DNA from 3 places in the Streptomyces sp. NPDC000404 genome. Region 1 is predicted to be linked to each of the others. Evidence: predicted binding sites of a transcription regulator. Region 1 holds the regulator's gene; each other region holds the start of a gene.
What was found. Region 1 encodes HrcA, which represses chaperone genes, less so after heat shock. Its sites were predicted from a motif close to TTNGCACTCNGNNNNNCNGAGTGCNAA; they were not measured.

Region 1 (5,758 bases):
GCTCGGCGCCGGGCCCGACCACGTCTCCGCGTACGCCCTGATCGTCGAGGAGGGCACCCAGCTGGCCCGCCGGATCCGCCGCGGCGAGGTCCCGATGACCGACGACGACGTGCACGCCGACCGCTACCTCATCGCCGACGAACGCCTCGCCGCCGCCGGTTTCCGCTGGTACGAGGTCTCCAACTGGGCCACCACCGACGCCGCCCGCTGCCGCCACAACGAGCTGTACTGGACCGGCGCCGACTGGTGGGGCGCGGGCCCCGGCGCCCACAGCCACGTCGGCGGCGTCCGCTGGTGGAACGTCAAGCACCCCGGCGCCTACGCCCAGGCCCTGACCGAGGGCCGCTCCCCGGGCGCCGGCCGCGAACTCCTCGCCGACGAGGACCGCCGCGTCGAGCGCATCCTCCTGGAACTCCGCCTCGCCGATGGCTGCCCCCTGGACCTCCTCGCCCCCGCGGGCGCCCGCGCCGCCGCCCGCGCGCTCGCCGACGGCCTCCTGGAACAGGCCCCGTACGAGGCCGGCCGCGCCGTGCTGACACTCCGCGGACGCCTGCTGGCTGACGCGGTGGTGCGGGATCTGGTGGACTGATCACTCTCCGGGGTGAATCGTGCGATTCCCACCCGGACCGGAGTCCTACGCTGCGTCCCGGCTGTCGCCGTGCCCGCGGCGACAGCCGGCGCGGGTTCCGGGGAGGGCCACTGTGGATGACCGCCGGATGGCGGAGTTCTTCGAGAACTTCGAGGCTCCCGAAGGGGTGCGGGCCGAGCTTCTTCGGGGGGAGATCCTGCTGACGGCGGGGCTGGATCTGGTCCACAACGGGATTGTCGAGGACACCATGGACCGCATTCCGCGCCGGCGGTGGCATCGCGTCCAGACCCAGGACGTCGGCATTCCGGGCGAACACAGCCAACCCGTGCCCGATCTCGTGGTGCTGGAACGCGGCGCCGGACCGCGGGCCGGACGGCTCCTGCCGGCCGAGGCGGTCACGATGCTCGTGGAGGTCGTCTCCAGGACCAGCGTGGACCTACGCGGTCCAGCGGATCAGCAAGTTCGGCGAGCCGGTGCCGCTGGAGGCACTTGGCATCGAGCTGGAAACCAAGGATTTCGGCACGCTCCCGCCGCTCAGGCGGCACCGCCGACCGTGACGAAGTCGATCAGCTCCTCCACCCGCCCCAGCAGCGCCGGCTCCACGTCCTTGTAGCTGCGCACGCCCGACAGGATCCGCTGCCAGGCGGCGCCGGTGTTCTCCGGCCAGCCCAGCGCCCGGCACACGCCCGTCTTCCAGTCCTGGCCGCGCGGGACGGCCGGCCACGCCGCGATCCCCACCGACGACGGCTTCACCGCCTCCCACACGTCGATGTACGGATGGCCCACCACGCACACATGCGGATCGCTCACCTCCGCCGCGATCCGGGACTCCTTCGAACCGGGCACCAGATGGTCGACGAGGACGCCGAGGCGCGCGTCGGGTCCGGGGGAGAAGGCATCGACGATCTCCGGCAGATCGTCGATGCCCTCCAGGTACTCCACGACGACGCCCTCGATGCGCAGGTCGTCGCCCCACACCCGCTCGACCAGCTCCGCGTCGTGCCGCCCCTCCACATAGATCCGGCCCGCCCGCGCGACCCGCGCCCGCGCACCGGGCACCGCCAGCGAGCCCGACGCCGTCCGCGCCGGACCGCTCGCCGCCGCCGGCCCCCGGGGCCGGACGAGCGTGACGACCTCGCCCTCCAGCAGGAAGCCGCGCGGCTCCATCGGGAAGACGCGGTGCTTGCCGAACCGGTCCTCCAGGGTGACCGTCGGCCCCTGCGCCGACTTCTCGCAGCGGATCACCGCCCCGCAGAACCCCGTGGTCACCTCCTCGACCACCAGGTCCTTCTCCGCCGCCACCTCGGGCGCGGGCCGCTGCTTCTTCCACGGCGGGGTGAGGTCGGGGCTGTAGCGCTTGCTCTGCATGGTGTCGGTTGTGCCTGTTCTGTGACGGGTCGGGTGACGGATACGGGCGGCTCAGGCGAAGCGGGCGGCGAGCGCGTCGCGCTGGGCGCGGACGAAGGCGGCGCCGACCACGGCGCCGTGCCCGGGGACGTACCGCGCCTCCTCGCCGCCCAGCGCCAGCAGCCGGTCCAGGGCGGCGGGCCACTGCCGGCCGAGGGCGTCGGGCCCGGCGGACGGTTCGCCGGACTCCTCGACCAGATCGCCGCAGAAGACGATCTCGGGCCCCGCGCCCCGGCCCGGGACGAGGACCGCGAGGTCGTGCGCGGTGTGGCCGGGGCCGACGTTGGCGAGCAGCACCTGCCGGTCGCCGAGGTCGACGGTCAGCTCGCCGTGCACGCCGTGGTGCGGCAGCACCAGGATGTCGGCGGCGTCGGTGGCGGCGTTCGGGTCGACGCCGTGGCGCACCGCGTCCTCCCGCAGCGCCTCCCGCCCGCGGGCCATCAGCTCGGCCGCCCCGGCGGCGGCGAAGACCTGCACCCCGGCGAAGGCGGCGGTGCCCAGGACGTGGTCGAAGTGCGGATGGGTCAGCGCGATGTGCGTCACGTCACGGCCCAGCACCCGGCGGACGGCGAGCCGCAGTTCGGCGCCGTCGCGCAGGGTGGCGCCGGTGTCGACGAGCAGCACCCCGTCCGACCCCGCGACGGCGCCCACCGTCTCGTCCCAGCCCGGCATCCGGCGGCGGGCGATGCCGTCGCCGAGCCGTTCCCAGCCCGCCTCTTCCCACGTCGTACGCATGCCGAGACGCTATCGGTAGCGCGGTGGCGTCGCCCGGTGGATGACGGGGGAGTGGCCGGTGTCGCACGCGAGACCCTTGCCCCGCCGGTGCGACCCGGCCGTACACTGGAGCGGTACTGGCACTCGGACCGGTGGAGTGCCAGGCGAGGAAGCCGGAGGACGGCGGGACTGGAGGTGTGCACGGTGCTCAGTGAACGCAGGCTGGAGGTGCTGCGTGCCATCGTCCAGGACTATGTCGGCACGGAGGAGCCGGTCGGCTCGAAGGCGCTGACCGAGCGCCATCGGCTCGGCGTCTCCCCGGCCACGGTCCGTAACGACATGGCGGTCCTGGAGGAAGAAGGATTCATCGCCCAGCCGCACACCAGCGCGGGCCGGATCCCCACCGACAAGGGCTACCGCCTCTTCGTCGACAAGCTCGCCGGCGTCAAGCCGCTCTCCAGCCCGGAGCGCCGCGCGATCCAGAACTTCCTGGACGGCGCGGTCGATCTGGACGACGTCGTGGGCCGCACGGTCCGGCTGCTGGCGCAGCTGACCCGGCAGGTCGCGGTGGTGCAGTACCCGTCGCTGACGCGGTCCACCGTCCGCCATGTCGAGCTGCTGGCGCTGGCCCCGGCGCGGCTGATGCTCGTCCTGATCACCGACACCGGGCGCGTCGAACAGCGGCTGATCGACTGTCAGGGGCCGTTCGGCGAGGCGTCGCTGGCGGATCTGCGGGCCCGGCTCAACAGCCGGGTCGTGGGGCGCCGGTTCGCGGATGTGCCGCAATTGGTGCAGGATCTTCCGGACTCCTTCGAGCAGGAGGACCGCGGCACGGTCTCGACGGTGCTGTCGGTGCTGCTGGAGACGTTGGTGGAGGAGACCGAGGAGCGGTTGGTGATCGGCGGTACCGCCAATCTCACCCGCTTCGGGCACGACTTCCCGCTGACGATCCGGCCGGTGCTGGAGGCCCTTGAGGAGCATGTGGTGCTGCTCAAACTGCTCGGGGAGGCCAAGGACTCGGGCATGACCGTACGAATCGGGCATGAGAATGCCCATGAAGGACTTGCGTCCACGTCGGTGGTTGCGGTCGGCTACGGTTCGGGCGACGAGGCAGTCGCCAAACTCGGCGTGGTCGGACCGACCCGCATGGACTACCCCGGAACGATGGGAGCGGTACGCGCAGTGGCACGTTACGTCGGACAGATCCTGGCGGAGTCGTAAGTGGCCACGGACTATTACACGGTCCTCGGTGTCGGCCGCGACGCCTCGCAGGACCAGATCAAGAAGGCTTTCCGGCGGCTGGCGCGTGAGCTGCACCCGGATGTGAACCCGGATCCGAAGACCCAGGAGCGGTTCAAGGAGATCAACGCCGCTTACGAGGTGCTGTCGGACCCGCAGAAGAAGCAGGTCTACGACCTCGGTGGCGACCCGCTCTCGCAGGCCGGCGGCGGTGGCGGGGCCGGTGGCTTCGGCGCCGGCTTCGGCAACTTCTCCGACATCATGGACGCGTTCTTCGGCGCCTCCTCGCAGCGCGGTCCGCGCTCGCGGACGCGGCGCGGCCAGGACGCGATGATCCGTCTCGATGTCGAGCTGGACGAGGCGGCCTTCGGGACGACCAAGGAGATCCAGGTCGACACCGCCATCGTGTGCACCACCTGCACCGGTGAGGGCGCGGCCCCCGGCACCTCCGCGCAGACCTGCGACATGTGCCGCGGCCGCGGTGAGGTCTCGCAGGTCACGCGGTCCTTCCTCGGCCAGGTCATGACGTCGCGGCCGTGTCCGCAGTGTCAGGGCTTCGGTACGGTCGTGCCGACGCCGTGCCCGGAGTGCGCCGGCGACGGCCGCATCCGCTCGCGCCGCACGCTGACCGTCAAGATCCCGGCGGGCGTCGACAACGGCACCCGCATCCAGCTGGCGGGCGAGGGCGAGGTCGGCCCCGGCGGCGGTCCCGCCGGCGACCTCTACGTCGAGATCCACGAGCAGCCGCACCCCGTTTTCCAGCGGCGCGGCGACGATCTCCACTGCACGGTCACCATCCCGATGACCGCGGCGGCGCTGGGCACGAAGTGTCCGCTGGAGACGCTGGACGGCATGGAGGAGATCGACGTCCGGCCCGGCACCCAGTCCGGTCAGTCGATCCCGCTGCACCAGCGCGGCGTGACCCATCTGCGGGGCAACGGCCGCGGCGACCTGATCGTCCACGTCGAGGTCCAGACCCCCTCCAAGCTCGATCCCGAGCAGGAAGAGCTGCTGCGGCGGCTGGCCAAGCTCCGTGGTGAAGAACGCCCCACGGGCCAGTTTCAGCCGGGGCAGCAGGGGCTCTTCTCCCGCCTGAAGGATGCCTTCAACGGGCGGTAGGCGCGTATCGGCCGGGGGTCCGGGGGGTGTCCCCCGGGGCGGCACGGCCGACGGGCGGTAGGCGATCCATAGATCTACGCGTGTGGGGCCCGGGGATTTTCCCCGGGCCCCACACGCGTTTGGCGGCCGGTGGCCGGTCCCGCTCGTCCGTCGCGGCGGGCGGCTCCGCCCGTTTCGGTGCGGTGCGCGGGGCATGACACGATGTGGCCATGTCCACCGCGCTGACCGCTCTTTGCCGTCATCCGATCGTGCAGGCGCCGATGGCCGGCGGCGGTTCCGGTCCGGAGCTGGTCGCCGCCGTCGGTGAGGCCGGCGGGCTCGGCTTCCTCGCCGGCGGGCTCAAGACCGCCGACGGCATGTACCAGGAGATCAAGCGGCTGCGCGGACTGACCGGCCGTCCCTTCGGCGTCAACCTCTTCCTCCCGCAGCCCGAACTCGCCAACACGGCCGCCGTCGAGGTCTACCGCGATCAGCTGGCCGGCGAGGCCGCGTGGTACGAGACCGGGCTCGGCGAGGTCGATCCGTACGGCGGCTCGGACGACGGCTACGAGGCGAAGCTGGCGGTGCTGCGCGAGGACCCGGTGCCGGTGGTGTCGTTCCACTTCGGCTGCCCCTCGCCCGCGGTGCTCGCCTCGCTCGCCGCGGTCGGTACGTACACCGTCGTCACGGTCACCACGCCGGACGAGGCGC
Region 2 (5,758 bases), on a different contig from region 1:
GCCTCCATGGCTGCGCAAGCTGTTGAAGTTACCGAAAACGCTTCCTCCGTCACTCTGGGTCCCGCCGCAGGTCTCTCCTGTCGCGAATGCGGGGAGCGTTTCCCGCTCGGCCCGATCTTCGCCTGCGCGACCTGCTTCGGTCCGCTGGAGGTGGCGTACGAGCTGCCGGGCGGTGACCCGGAAGCCCTGCGGAAGCAGATCGAGGCCGGTCCCCACAACATCTGGCGGTACGCACCGCTGCTGCCCGTCCCCGCGGACGTGGCCGGGAAGCCGAATCTCAACCCCGGCTTCACCAAGCTCGTCAAGGCCGACAACCTCGCCCGTGAGCTGGGCGTCACCGGCGGCCTCTACGTCAAGGACGACTCCGGCAACCCGACGCACTCCTTCAAGGACCGGGTCGTCGCCATCGCGGTCGAGGCGGCGCGCGCCTTCGGCTTCACCACCCTCTCCTGCTCCTCGACCGGCAACCTCGCCGGTGCCGTCGGCGCCGCCGCCCGCCGCGCCGGATTCCGCTCCTGCGTCTTCATCCCGCACGACCTGGAGGCGGGCAAGGTCGTCATGGCCGCGGTCTACGGCGGCGACCTCGTCGGCATCGAGGGCAACTACGACGACGTCAACCGCTTCTGCTCCGAGCTGATCGGCGACCCGCTCGGCGAGGGCTGGGGCTTCGTCAACGTCAACCTCCGCCCCTATTACGGCGAGGGCTCCAAGACGCTGGCGTACGAGATCTGCGAACAGCTCGGCTGGCGGCTGCCGGACCAGATCGTCATCCCGGTGGCCTCCGGCTCCCAGCTCACCAAGATCGACAAGGGACTGAAGGAGCTGATCACCCTCGGCCTCGTCGAGGACCGGCCCTACAGGATCTACGGCGCCCAGGCCGAGGGCTGCTCCCCGGTGTCGACGGCGTTCAAGGCCGGCCACGACGTGGTCCGCCCGCAGAAGCCGGACACCATCGCCAAGTCCCTGGCGATCGGCAACCCCGCCGACGGGCCGTACGTCCTCGACATCGCACGCCGTACGGGCGGCGCGGTGGAGGATGTCAACGACGAGCAGGTCGTGGACGCGATCAAGCTGCTGGCGCGGACGGAGGGCATCTTCGCGGAGACCGCCGGCGGGGTGACCGTCGGCGTCACCAAGAAGCTCATCGAAGCGGGCCTGCTCGATCCGACCCTGTCCACCGTCATCCTCAACACCGGCGACGGCCTCAAGACGCTTGACGCCGTCGCTCCGACCACCGGCCCCACGGCCACCATCCGCCCGAGCCTGGACGCGTTCCGCTCGGCCGGTCTGGCCGGCTGAACCCCGGTCGTTCCCCCGGCCGGAAACCGGCCGATCCGGTCCGTCCGCCGTCGTCCCGCCCGGGGCGCGGCGGCCGGTTCCGCAGACGTATCCGCAGTCGTTGGAAGGCAGAACCCATGAGCGTCAAGGTCCGCATCCCCACCATCCTCCGTACGTACACCGGCGGCGCGTCCGAGGTCAGCGCCGAGGGCGCGACGCTGTCCGAGGTCATCACCGACCTGGAGAAGAACCACCAGGGCATCGCCGCCCGGGTGCTGGACGACGCGGGCAAGCTGCGGCGCTTCGTGAACGTCTACGTCAACGACGACGACGTCCGCTTCGAGCAGGGCCTCCAGACGCCGACGCCGGACGGTGCGGGCGTCTCGATCATCCCGGCGGTGGCCGGCGGCTGCTGACGCCCGCACCGGGACCGGGGGAGCCGTTCCGCCCCGATGGCGAATGGTTCTCGCCATTCCTTTCTCCCGCTGACCGATAATCGCCCCGTCCGGATATCCGGACGGGGCGATTCCGCGTTGTGAAACAGTCCTGCAAAACGCGATACCATTTCGCCGATCCCCTTCTTCTGCTCGTCGAGCGCGGTGTGGCGGCCTTCTGAACGCCCCGGGATCGCGATGAGTTGTGTGCAAAGTGTGTGCGGTGTTTGCGCCCTAAGCTCCTTATGCCCGGCCCGAGTTGCCCGGGAATATGGCCAGTTCTGCGCATATCGCCACTTCTCGCGCCGTCAGAATTCTCGTCCGATTGACCTGTTGCGCTGGGCACCGGTGCGGATACATTCGGCGGCGGTCGACGCGTTCCGGCGCACACCCCACGGGCCATTCGCGGGGTGAGGTCTGACCCGGGTCCGCGGAGTGCGGTCCTGCGAAGGGCCAGTAATAGGGGAGTTAGGCATGGCTCAGGGCACCGTCAAGTGGTTCAACGCGGAGAAGGGGTACGGCTTCATCGCGGTCGACGGTGGTGCGGATGTTTTCGTCCACTACAGCGCGATCCAGATGGACGGCTACCGCACCCTCGAGGAGGGCCAGCGGGTCGATTTCGAGATCTCGCAGGGCCAGAAGGGGCCGCAGGCCGACATGGTCAAGTTGGCGGCCGGCTGAGCGCCGACCGACTGCGCGTCAAGGAGGCCCGCGCCCCGTAGGGGGCGCGGGCCTCCTGTTGTGTGTGGGGCACCCCCTCAACGTGCCCTCCTTGCGGAGGGCGCTTGCGCCCGCCCGTCGCCCGACCACCACCCCTCATCGAGCCTCCCTTCGGAAGGCGCCTTGCACTCAAGGGGGTCGAGTGCTAATCATTGCGTTAGCACTCTCCGAGTGAGAGTGACAGTTTTGGACCGTCGGTGAGGTCCGCAGGCGGGGCGGGAAGGAACCGCTCCAACGGTGGGCCGTCCGTCGCGGGCGCCAGCGCGGTCCGGAGGAAAGAGCCTCCACGCCCCAAAGGCGCGGGAGGTGCCCCCTTCGTCCTGGGAGGACCACTTCACATGGCCAAGATCATCGCGTTCGACGAGGAGGCGCGGCGCGGCCTTGAGCGCGGTATGAACCAGCTCGCCGACGCCGTCAAGGTGACCCTCGGCCCCAAGGGTCGCAACGTCGTCCTGGAGAAGAAGTGGGGCGCCCCCACGATCACCAACGATGGTGTGTCCATCGCCAAGGAGATCGAGCTGGAGGACCCGTACGAGAAGATCGGCGCCGAGCTGGTCAAGGAGGTCGCGAAGAAGACGGACGACGTCGCCGGTGACGGCACGACGACCGCGACCGTCCTCGCCCAGGCGCTGGTCCGTGAGGGTCTGCGCAACGTCGCCGCCGGCGCCAACCCGATGGCCCTCAAGCGCGGCATCGAGACCGCCGTCGAGGCCGTCTCCGCCGCCCTGCTGGAGCAGGCCAAGGACGTGGAGACCAAGGAGCAGATCGCTTCGACCGCCTCCATCTCCGCCGCCGACACCCAGATCGGCGAGCTGATCGCCGAGGCCATGGACAAGGTCGGCAAGGAAGGCGTCATCACCGTCGAGGAGTCCCAGACCTTCGGTCTGGAGCTGGAGCTCACCGAGGGTATGCGCTTCGACAAGGGCTACATCTCGGCGTACTTCGCCACCGACATGGAGCGTATGGAGGCGTCGCTCGACGACCCGTACATCCTGATCGTCAACTCCAAGATCGGCAACGTGAAGGACCTGCTGCCGCTCCTGGAGAAGGTCATGCAGTCCGGCAAGCCGCTGCTGATCATCGCCGAGGACGTCGAGGGCGAGGCCCTGTCGACCCTGGTCGTCAACAAGATCCGTGGCACCTTCAAGTCCGTCGCCGTCAAGGCCCCGGGCTTCGGTGACCGCCGCAAGGCCATGCTCGGCGACATCGCCATCCTCACCGGTGGCACCGTCATCTCCGAGGAGGTCGGCCTCAAGCTGGAGAACGCCGGTCTCGACCTGCTGGGCCGCGCCCGCAAGGTCGTCATCACCAAGGACGAGACCACCATCGTCGACGGTGCCGGCGACAGCGACCAGGTCCAGGGCCGCGTCAACCAGATCCGCGCCGAGATCGAGAACTCGGACAGCGACTACGACCGCGAGAAGCTGCAGGAGCGCCTGGCGAAGCTCGCCGGCGGTGTTGCGGTCATCAAGGCCGGTGCCGCGACCGAGGTCGAGCTCAAGGAGCGCAAGCACCGCATCGAGGACGCCGTTCGCAACGCGAAGGCGGCCGTCGAGGAGGGCATCGTCGCCGGCGGTGGCGTCGCCCTGCTCCAGGCCTCCAGCGTCTTCGAGAAGCTGGAGCTGGAGGGCGACGAGGCCACCGGTGCCGCCGCTGTGAAGCTGGCCCTGGAGGCCCCGCTGAAGCAGATCTCCGTCAACGGCGGCCTTGAGGGCGGCGTTGTCGTGGAGAAGGTGCGCAACCTGGCCGTCGGCCACGGTCTGAACGCTGCCACCGGCGAGTACGTCGACATGATCGCCGAGGGCATCATCGACCCGGCGAAGGTGACCCGTTCCGCGCTGCAGAACGCCGCCTCCATCGCCGCGCTGTTCCTCACCACCGAGGCCGTCATCGCCGACAAGCCGGAGAAGGCCGCCGCGGCGGGCGCTCCGGGCGGCATGCCCGGCGGTGACATGGACTTCTGATCCCTGACCCGTTCCGTCGCACGCGGCGGGACGGACGGATCACCGTCCGCTGGTTCGCAGGGGCGGCACCTTCTCCGGATTTCTCCGGAGGGGTGCCGCCCCTGCGGCGTGTCCGGGGCCGGGCGCGTGGACCGGCGCCGGACACGCCGTGTGGACCGGCGCCGTCTACCGTTCCGTCAGGTGTCCCAGGACGGTGCGGAGCGCCGCGCGGACGGCGGTGCGGAGCGCTTCGAGGTCGGTGCCGGGGTCGTGGTCGGCCGTTTCGAAGCCGTGGTGGCCTTCGGGGACGTCGATCACCTCCAGGGCGGCGCCGTGGGCCTCGGCCGCGGTCAGGAACTCCGTGACGGTGGCGGCGATCTCGGGCAGTTCGCGGCCGGCCCGGACCACGACGAGGGGCAGGGCGCCCGCGCCGCGGACCGCCGCCGCCGGGCGGAACCGGTCGCCGTCCAGGCCCCAGTTGGGCAGCGGTGCGAGGATCGGGTAGTTCGCGGCGACGCAGCGCAGCCACGGCGGCGGGGCGCTCAGCCAGTCGGCGGCGAGCAGTCCGCCGCCGGAGAAGAACCACAGCGCGATCCGGTCGCCGTCCACCCGCGGGTCGGCGCGGACCCGGGCCACGGCCGCCGCGACGTCCTCGGCGGCGCGCGGGTAGCGGTCGATGTCGTACAGCCCGTGGTCGAAGGTCACGCCGATCGCGCCGTGGGCCGCGGCGAGGCGGGCGTATCCGGTGAGCGTCGGCCAGTCGCGCGGCGTCGGCCGGATGCCCTCGGGGACCGGGCCGCCGTGGACGAAGATCATCGCCGGGTGCGGCCCGTCGCCCTCGGGGAGGTACAGATCGACGGTCTCGTTCCGCTTGCGCTCCACCTCGGGTACGTCGAGGAGGAACGGCCGCAGGTGCGGCGGGGGTTGGCTGCCCGGCGGGGTGAGGCGGCGGCCCTCGCCCGCCGCCGCGCGCAGCAGGGCGTCGGCGAGCGCGTCCGGGCGGGAGAGCATCGGCCAGTGGCCGGTGGGCAGTTCGAGGAAGCGCACGCCGGGCGCGGTGAGCGGCGCGAACGCCGGGTCGCCGAGGCCGACCCGCATCTGTACGAGGTCGATGCTCGCGCCGTTGTCGGTGCAGAGGATGCCGGTGGTGGGGACGGCGTCGGCGGCGCCGGTCAGGTGCAGGGGCTGGAGGAGGGTGCCGAGTGGTTGCGGGACGGCGCTGCGGATCAGGCGGTTCAGGGCCGCGTCGGGGATGCCGTCGGTGCTGCCCCAGCGGCGCCACTCGGCCGCCGAATCCGGCGCCGGGAGCGATCCGCCGCCGGGTCCGGCCGCCTCCGCGCGGACCCCGGGCGCCGCGCCTGTGCCCGCCGTCTCCGCGCTCGC
Region 3 (5,758 bases), on a different contig from region 1:
CTGGCCTACGACTTGAACGCCGCCCTGACCGAAGTGCACCGGGTGTCGGAGAGCCGGGGCGCCCGGTTGCAGCAGAGGACAGAGGGCGAGGACGACGGCGGCGGGGACGGCGCTCCGTCCGCGGCCTGACGCCGGGCACGGGCGGCGCTCCGTCCGCCGCCTGACACCGGGCACGGCCGGACACGGCCCCGGACAGGCCCCCGCACACGCCACGAGGCCCGGCCCCCCATCGGGGACCGGGCCTCGTACAGCGCGCTACCGGCGCGGCCTGCTGAAAGGCCGGGTCAGTGGGCGTGGCCGTGGCCGTGGCCGGCCTCGGCGGGCTCCTCCTCGGCGGGCTTCTCGACGACCAGGGTCTCGGTCGTGAGGAGCAGCGAGGCGATGGAGGCGGCGTTCTCCAGGGCGGAGCGGGTGACCTTCACCGGGTCGATGACGCCGGCCTTGACCAGGTCGCCGTACTCGCCGGTGGCGGCGTTGAAGCCCTGGCCCTTGTCCTGCTCGGCGACCTTCGAGGTGATGACGTAGCCCTCGAGGCCGGCGTTCTCCGCGATCCAGCGCAGCGGCTCGACGGCGGCGCGGCGGACGACGGCGACACCGGTGGCCTCGTCGCCCTCCTTGCCCAGGCCGCCCTCCAGCACCTTGGCGGCGTGGACGAGCGCGGAGCCACCACCGGAGACGATGCCCTCCTCGACCGCGGCGCGGGTCGCGGAGATGGCGTCCTCCAGGCGGTGCTTCTTCTCCTTGAGCTCGACCTCGGTGGCCGCGCCCACGCGGATGACGCAGACGCCGCCGGCGAGCTTGGCGAGGCGCTCCTGGAGCTTCTCGCGGTCCCAGTCCGAGTCGGTGGTCTCGATCTCGGCCTTGATCTGGTTGACGCGGCCGACGACGTCCTCGGAGTTGCCGCCACCGTCGACGATGGTGGTGTCGTCCTTGGTGACGGTCACGCGGCGGGCGGTGCCCAGCACGTCCAGACCGGCCTGGTCGAGCTTGAGGCCGACCTCCTCGGCGATGACGGTGGCACCGGTGAGGGTGGCCATGTCGCCGAGCATCGCCTTGCGGCGGTCGCCGAAGCCGGGCGCCTTGACGGCGACGGCGTTGAAGGTGCCGCGGATCTTGTTCACGACCAGGGTCGACAGGGCCTCGCCCTCGACGTCCTCGGCGATGATCAGCAGCGGCTTGGAGCCACCCGCCTGGATGACCTTCTCCAGCAGCGGGAGCAGGTCCTGGATCGAGGCGATCTTGCCCTGGTGGATGAGGATGTACGGGTCCTCCAGGACCGCTTCCATCCGCTCCTGGTCGGTGACCATGTAGGGCGAGAGGTAGCCCTTGTCGAAGGCCATGCCCTCGGTGAAGTCCAGCTCCAGGCCGAAGGTGTTGGACTCCTCGACGGTGATGACACCGTCCTTGCCGACCTTGTCCATCGCCTCGGCGATCAGCTCGCCGACCTGCTTGTCCTGGGCGGACAGGGCCGCGACGGCGGCGATGTCGGTCTTGTCCTCGATCGGACGCGCGGTCGCGAGCAGGTCGTCGGAGACGGCCTTGACGGCGGCGTCGATGCCCTTCTTCAGGGCGGCGGGGGAGGCGCCGGCGGCGACGTTGCGCAGACCCTCGCGGACCAGCGCCTGGGCCAGCACGGTGGCGGTGGTGGTGCCGTCACCAGCGATGTCGTTGGTCTTGGTCGCCACCTCCTTCACCAGCTGGGCGCCGAGGTTCTCGTAGGGGTCGTCGACCTCGACCTCACGCGCGATGGTGACACCGTCGTTGGTGATGGTCGGCGCGCCGAACTTCTTGTCGATGACGACGTTGCGGCCCTTGGGGCCGATCGTCACCTTGACCGTGTCGGCGAGCTTGTTGACGCCGCGCTCCAGGGCGCGACGGGCGTCCTCGTCGAACTTCAGGATCTTCGCCATGAGTTACGTGTCCTTAACGTCGTGCTCTCAACGAACTGCGCCCCTGCCCCGGTGCTTGGACGCGGGAACCAGGGGCGCAGATCACAGCAGAATGCTGGGTGACTTACTTCTCGACGATCGCGAGAACGTCGCGAGCCGAGAGGACGAGGTACTCCTCGCCGTTGTACTTCACCTCGGTGCCGCCGTACTTGCTGTAGAGCACGACGTCGCCGACGGAAACGTCGAGCGGAAGACGGTTGCCCTCCTCGAAGCGACCCGGACCGACGGCCAGGACGACGCCCTCCTGGGGCTTCTCCTTGGCAGTGTCCGGGATGACCAGGCCAGAGGCCGTGGTCTGCTCGGCGTCGAGCGGCTGGACCACAATGCGGTCCTCAAGCGGCTTGATGGCAACCTTGGTGCTGGCGGTCGTCACGATCCGACCTCCCCCTTCGGAGATCTCACGGGGTTAACTGTCTGAGGTGGCGAGCAGTTGGATCCGTCGTCGCGGGTGCCGGACCAGCCCATCGCCGTGCTTAGCACTCCCCTTCGGAGAGTGCCAACGCCGACACTATGACGCGGTTAGCACTCGGTCAAGTGGAGTGCCAGTCGAGCCGTGAACGGGTCGCCGGACACGGGCGGCCCGCGGGTGGAGACTCCGGCGGAGCCATACCCTGCACCGTCCCGGCCGGATACCGTGCCGAACCGGACACATCAGGGGCCGTCGTCGCAACCCGGCGCCCCGGGCCTCGGTCTTCCCTCAAGGTTGCCGGGCCGGCCACCGGGGCGGGCAGCTTGCGGACGACGGAGGAGACAGGTGCGAGGAGCGAGGAGTGCGGCGCGTGCCGCGCGGGAGGAGAGCGACGTCGAGCGGACGATGACGTTCGCCGCGCTCGCCCAGGCGCCGGACCGACGCCGGACCGAGGCCTGGATGCTCGCCCTCGCCGTCCTGATCACCGTCGGCGGCTACGCCTACACCGGGCTGTCGATGGAGGGGCGGCTGCCCGACGGGATGCCGTGGTTCACCGCCGCGATGGCACTGATCGCGCTCGTGCCGCATCTGGTCGTGCGCCGCGTCGCCGAGCGCGCCGACCCGCTGATCCTCCCGCTGGCCACCCTGCTCACCGGCATCGGCCTCGTCCTGCTCAACCGCCTCGACATCACCTACGAACGGCTGCCGCGGCTGCAGACCGCGCAGGCGGCCACCGGGCAGCTGGTGTGGACGGGGCTGGGGGTGACGGTCTGCGTGGGGATCCTGCTGCTGCTCCGCGACCACCGGGTGCTGCAGCGCTACGTGTATCTGACGATGGCGGTCGGGCTGGTGCTGCTGATGGCGCCGGCGTTCTTCGGCGCGGACCAGTTCGGCGCCAAGCGGTGGATTCTGCTCGGGCCGCTGTCGTTGCAGCCCGGCGAGTTCGTGAAGCTGATGATCGTGGTGTTCTTCGCCGGGTATCTGACGGTGAACCGCAATGCGCTGGCGCTGGCCGGGCGGCGGGTGATGGGCGTGCAGCTGCCGCCCGGACGCCAGCTCGGGCCGATCTTCACGATCTGGATCATCAGCCTGCTGGTGCTGGTCTTCGAACGCGATCTGGGGACGTCGCTGATCTTCTTCGGCGTCTTCGTGATCATGCTGTACATGGCCACCGAGCGGACCGGCTGGGTGGTGTGCGGCCTGCTGATGGCGGCGGTCGGCGCGGCGGTCGTGGGGTCGGCGGAGCCGCACGTCAAGGGCCGGGTGATGGCCTGGCTGCACCCGATGGACATCTTCCTGCCGCTGGAGAAGCGGCCGCCGGGGCTGATCTCGGCGCAGTCGGCGGAGTCGCTGTTCAGCTTCGGCAGCGGCGGCGTCGGCGGCACCGGTCTCGGCCAGGGCCACCCCGAACTGGTCGGGTTCGCGGGCAACAGCGACTTCATCCTCACCACCGTCGGCGAGGAGCTGGGCATGGCCGGGGTGATGGCCGTTCTGCTGCTCTACACGCTGCTCGCCCAGCGCGGATTCCGGGTCGGGGTGAGCGCCCGCGACCCGTTCGGCAAGCTGCTCGCCGTGGGGCTGTCGGGCGCGCTGGTGCTCCAGGTCTTCGTGGTCGCCGGCGGTGTGACGGGGCTGATCCCGCTGACCGGCAAGGCGCTGCCGTTCCTTGCCAAGGGCGGATCGTCGCTGGTGGCGAACTGGATGATGGTCGCCGTGCTGCTGCGGATCAGCGATGCGGCGCAGCGCCGCCGGGAGCCGGTGGGCGCCTTCGCGCGGCGCACCCGGCGGCGCGCGGCGCGGCGCGCACTGCCCGCGCCGCGCGCCGGTTCACCGAGGAGCTGACGGCCGGCGCCGGCGCGCCCCGGCCACGCCGCTGACGGATGCCCGTACGCAGCGGGCGGGCGGCGGCTCAGACGTAGTCCTCCAGACGGGCGACGGCGAAGCCCTGCTCGGTGGCGGTGCGCAGGACGTTGCGGAGCAGGTCGGGCATGGTCGCCCGCCAGTCGTCGCGGCCGCGGAAGTGGCTGAGGATGATGTCGCCGGGGTGCAGCTTCCCGTCGCCGCGGCTGTAGTCGACGCGGTCGGGGAAGAACTCCTCGGCCCACAGCGGGACGACGGAGATGCCGCAGGACGCGGCGATCTTCAGGGTCTCGTGGGTGTAGTCGCCGTAGGGCGGCCGGAAGAGCCGCGGGGTGCGGCCCATCTCGCGGGTGAGGTTCTCCTGTTGCCCGCAGATCTCCTTGCGCTGCTCGGCGTCGCTCAGGCCCGGCAGGTAGGGGTGGTGGAGCGTGTGGTTGTGCACGCCGTTGCCCTGCTGCTGGACGGTGCGGAAGAAGCCGTAGCCCTTGCCCGCCTTGGCGAGGTAGTCGCTGAGGAAGGCGCTGTAGGGGACGTTCAGCTCCTTGGCCATCCGGAGGAACTCGGGGTCCTTGTCGTAGCCGTCGTCCAGCGTCAGGAAGACGATCTTCCGGTCGGTCGGGACGCGGGAGAGGGCGACGGGGAGGTCCGGTCCGTCGCCGCGGGCGAAGACCGGCTCGGTGGCGATGCGGGGTTTGGCGGCGGGCGGCTCGGGGGGCTCCAGCGGTGCCTCGTCGAGGCCCCAGCGGGCGGCCACGGCGTCGCGGCGGGCCTGGGCCCGCTCGATCAGCTTGGCCTGGGTGAGCAGGGCTCGGGCGGCGGGGGCCACGGCGGGGCGGCCGTGGGCGGGGGCGTTGTCCTGGGGCGAGGGCGTCGCGGCGGCGGAGCAGCCGACGGCGAGCAGGCTCAGGGCGCCGAAGGCGGCCAGGGTGCGTGTCCGGCGCGCCGTCGGGCGGCCCGGTCCGGGACACCCGGAGTGCGAGAAAAGTCTGATTAGCTGCATAACGCCGGATAGTGGCAGCGCCTTCCGACGTGCCGCCGCCCGCCACGCGGCAGCGTCAACCGACCGGCCCACGCAGCCCGGCGCGCCGTCCGCCCAACGGTCCCGTCCGCCCTACGCCGAGCGGGTCAGGGCAGGTCAGGGGCTTGTCGCCGGGGCAGTGCGGGCGGCGGGTGAGCGACGTTCGGTCGGCCGCGCGTACGGCCCGGAGCCCGGAGCCCGCGGCGCGGCTCCCCGTGCCGGCTCCCCGTAGGGCCCGTACCTCGCTCCCGGCGGCCGCGAGGAATGATGGGACCGTGACCCATCCCGACTCCTTCGCCGCGCTGCTCTCCCCCGAGGGGCAGGCGCTGCTGGACGCCCTGCACGACCACGACCCGGCCGATGAACTGGCCACCGCGACCCGGCTGCGCCGTGACCATCCGGCGGAGCTGGTCTCCGCCGCGCTGGGGCAGGCGCGGCTGCGCCAGCGCGCCGCGGCGAAGTTCGGGGCGGACGCCCGGCGGATGTACTTCACGCCGAACGGCGTCGAGCAGTCCACCCGTA

Region 2: a site for HrcA is predicted at 2,555-2,581, ahead of groL (chaperonin GroEL). Genes of this name have one in related genera too.
Region 3: a site for HrcA is predicted at 2,469-2,495, ahead of groES (co-chaperone GroES). Genes of this name have one in related genera too.

What each region holds. Positions count from the first base shown of each region.
Region 1 is NZ_JBEPDN010000024.1:11,200-16,957, reverse strand. It holds gene hemW (radical SAM family heme chaperone HemW) at 1-589, shown strand, start outside; partial or broken gene ABT345_RS33000 (Uma2 family endonuclease) at 717-1,146, shown strand; gene ABT345_RS32995 (DUF3097 domain-containing protein) at 1,124-1,957, opposite strand; gene ABT345_RS32990 (MBL fold metallo-hydrolase) at 2,009-2,731, opposite strand; gene hrcA (heat-inducible transcriptional repressor HrcA) at 2,915-3,931, shown strand; gene dnaJ (molecular chaperone DnaJ) at 3,932-5,068, shown strand; gene ABT345_RS32975 (nitronate monooxygenase) at 5,278-5,758, shown strand, end outside.
Region 2 is NZ_JBEPDN010000016.1:155,981-161,738, forward strand. It holds gene thrC (threonine synthase) at 1-1,299, shown strand, start outside; gene ABT345_RS28415 (MoaD/ThiS family protein) at 1,416-1,694, shown strand; gene ABT345_RS28420 (cold-shock protein) at 2,187-2,393, shown strand; gene groL (chaperonin GroEL) at 2,771-4,396, shown strand; gene ABT345_RS28430 (alpha/beta hydrolase) at 4,562-5,758, opposite strand, start outside.
Region 3 is NZ_JBEPDN010000003.1:203,190-208,947, reverse strand. It holds gene ABT345_RS06870 (hypothetical protein) at 1-129, shown strand, start outside; gene groL (chaperonin GroEL) at 285-1,910, opposite strand; gene groES (co-chaperone GroES) at 2,014-2,322, opposite strand; gene ABT345_RS06855 (FtsW/RodA/SpoVE family cell cycle protein) at 2,764-4,200, shown strand; gene ABT345_RS06850 (polysaccharide deacetylase family protein) at 4,268-5,218, opposite strand; gene ABT345_RS06845 (THUMP-like domain-containing protein) at 5,512-5,758, shown strand, end outside.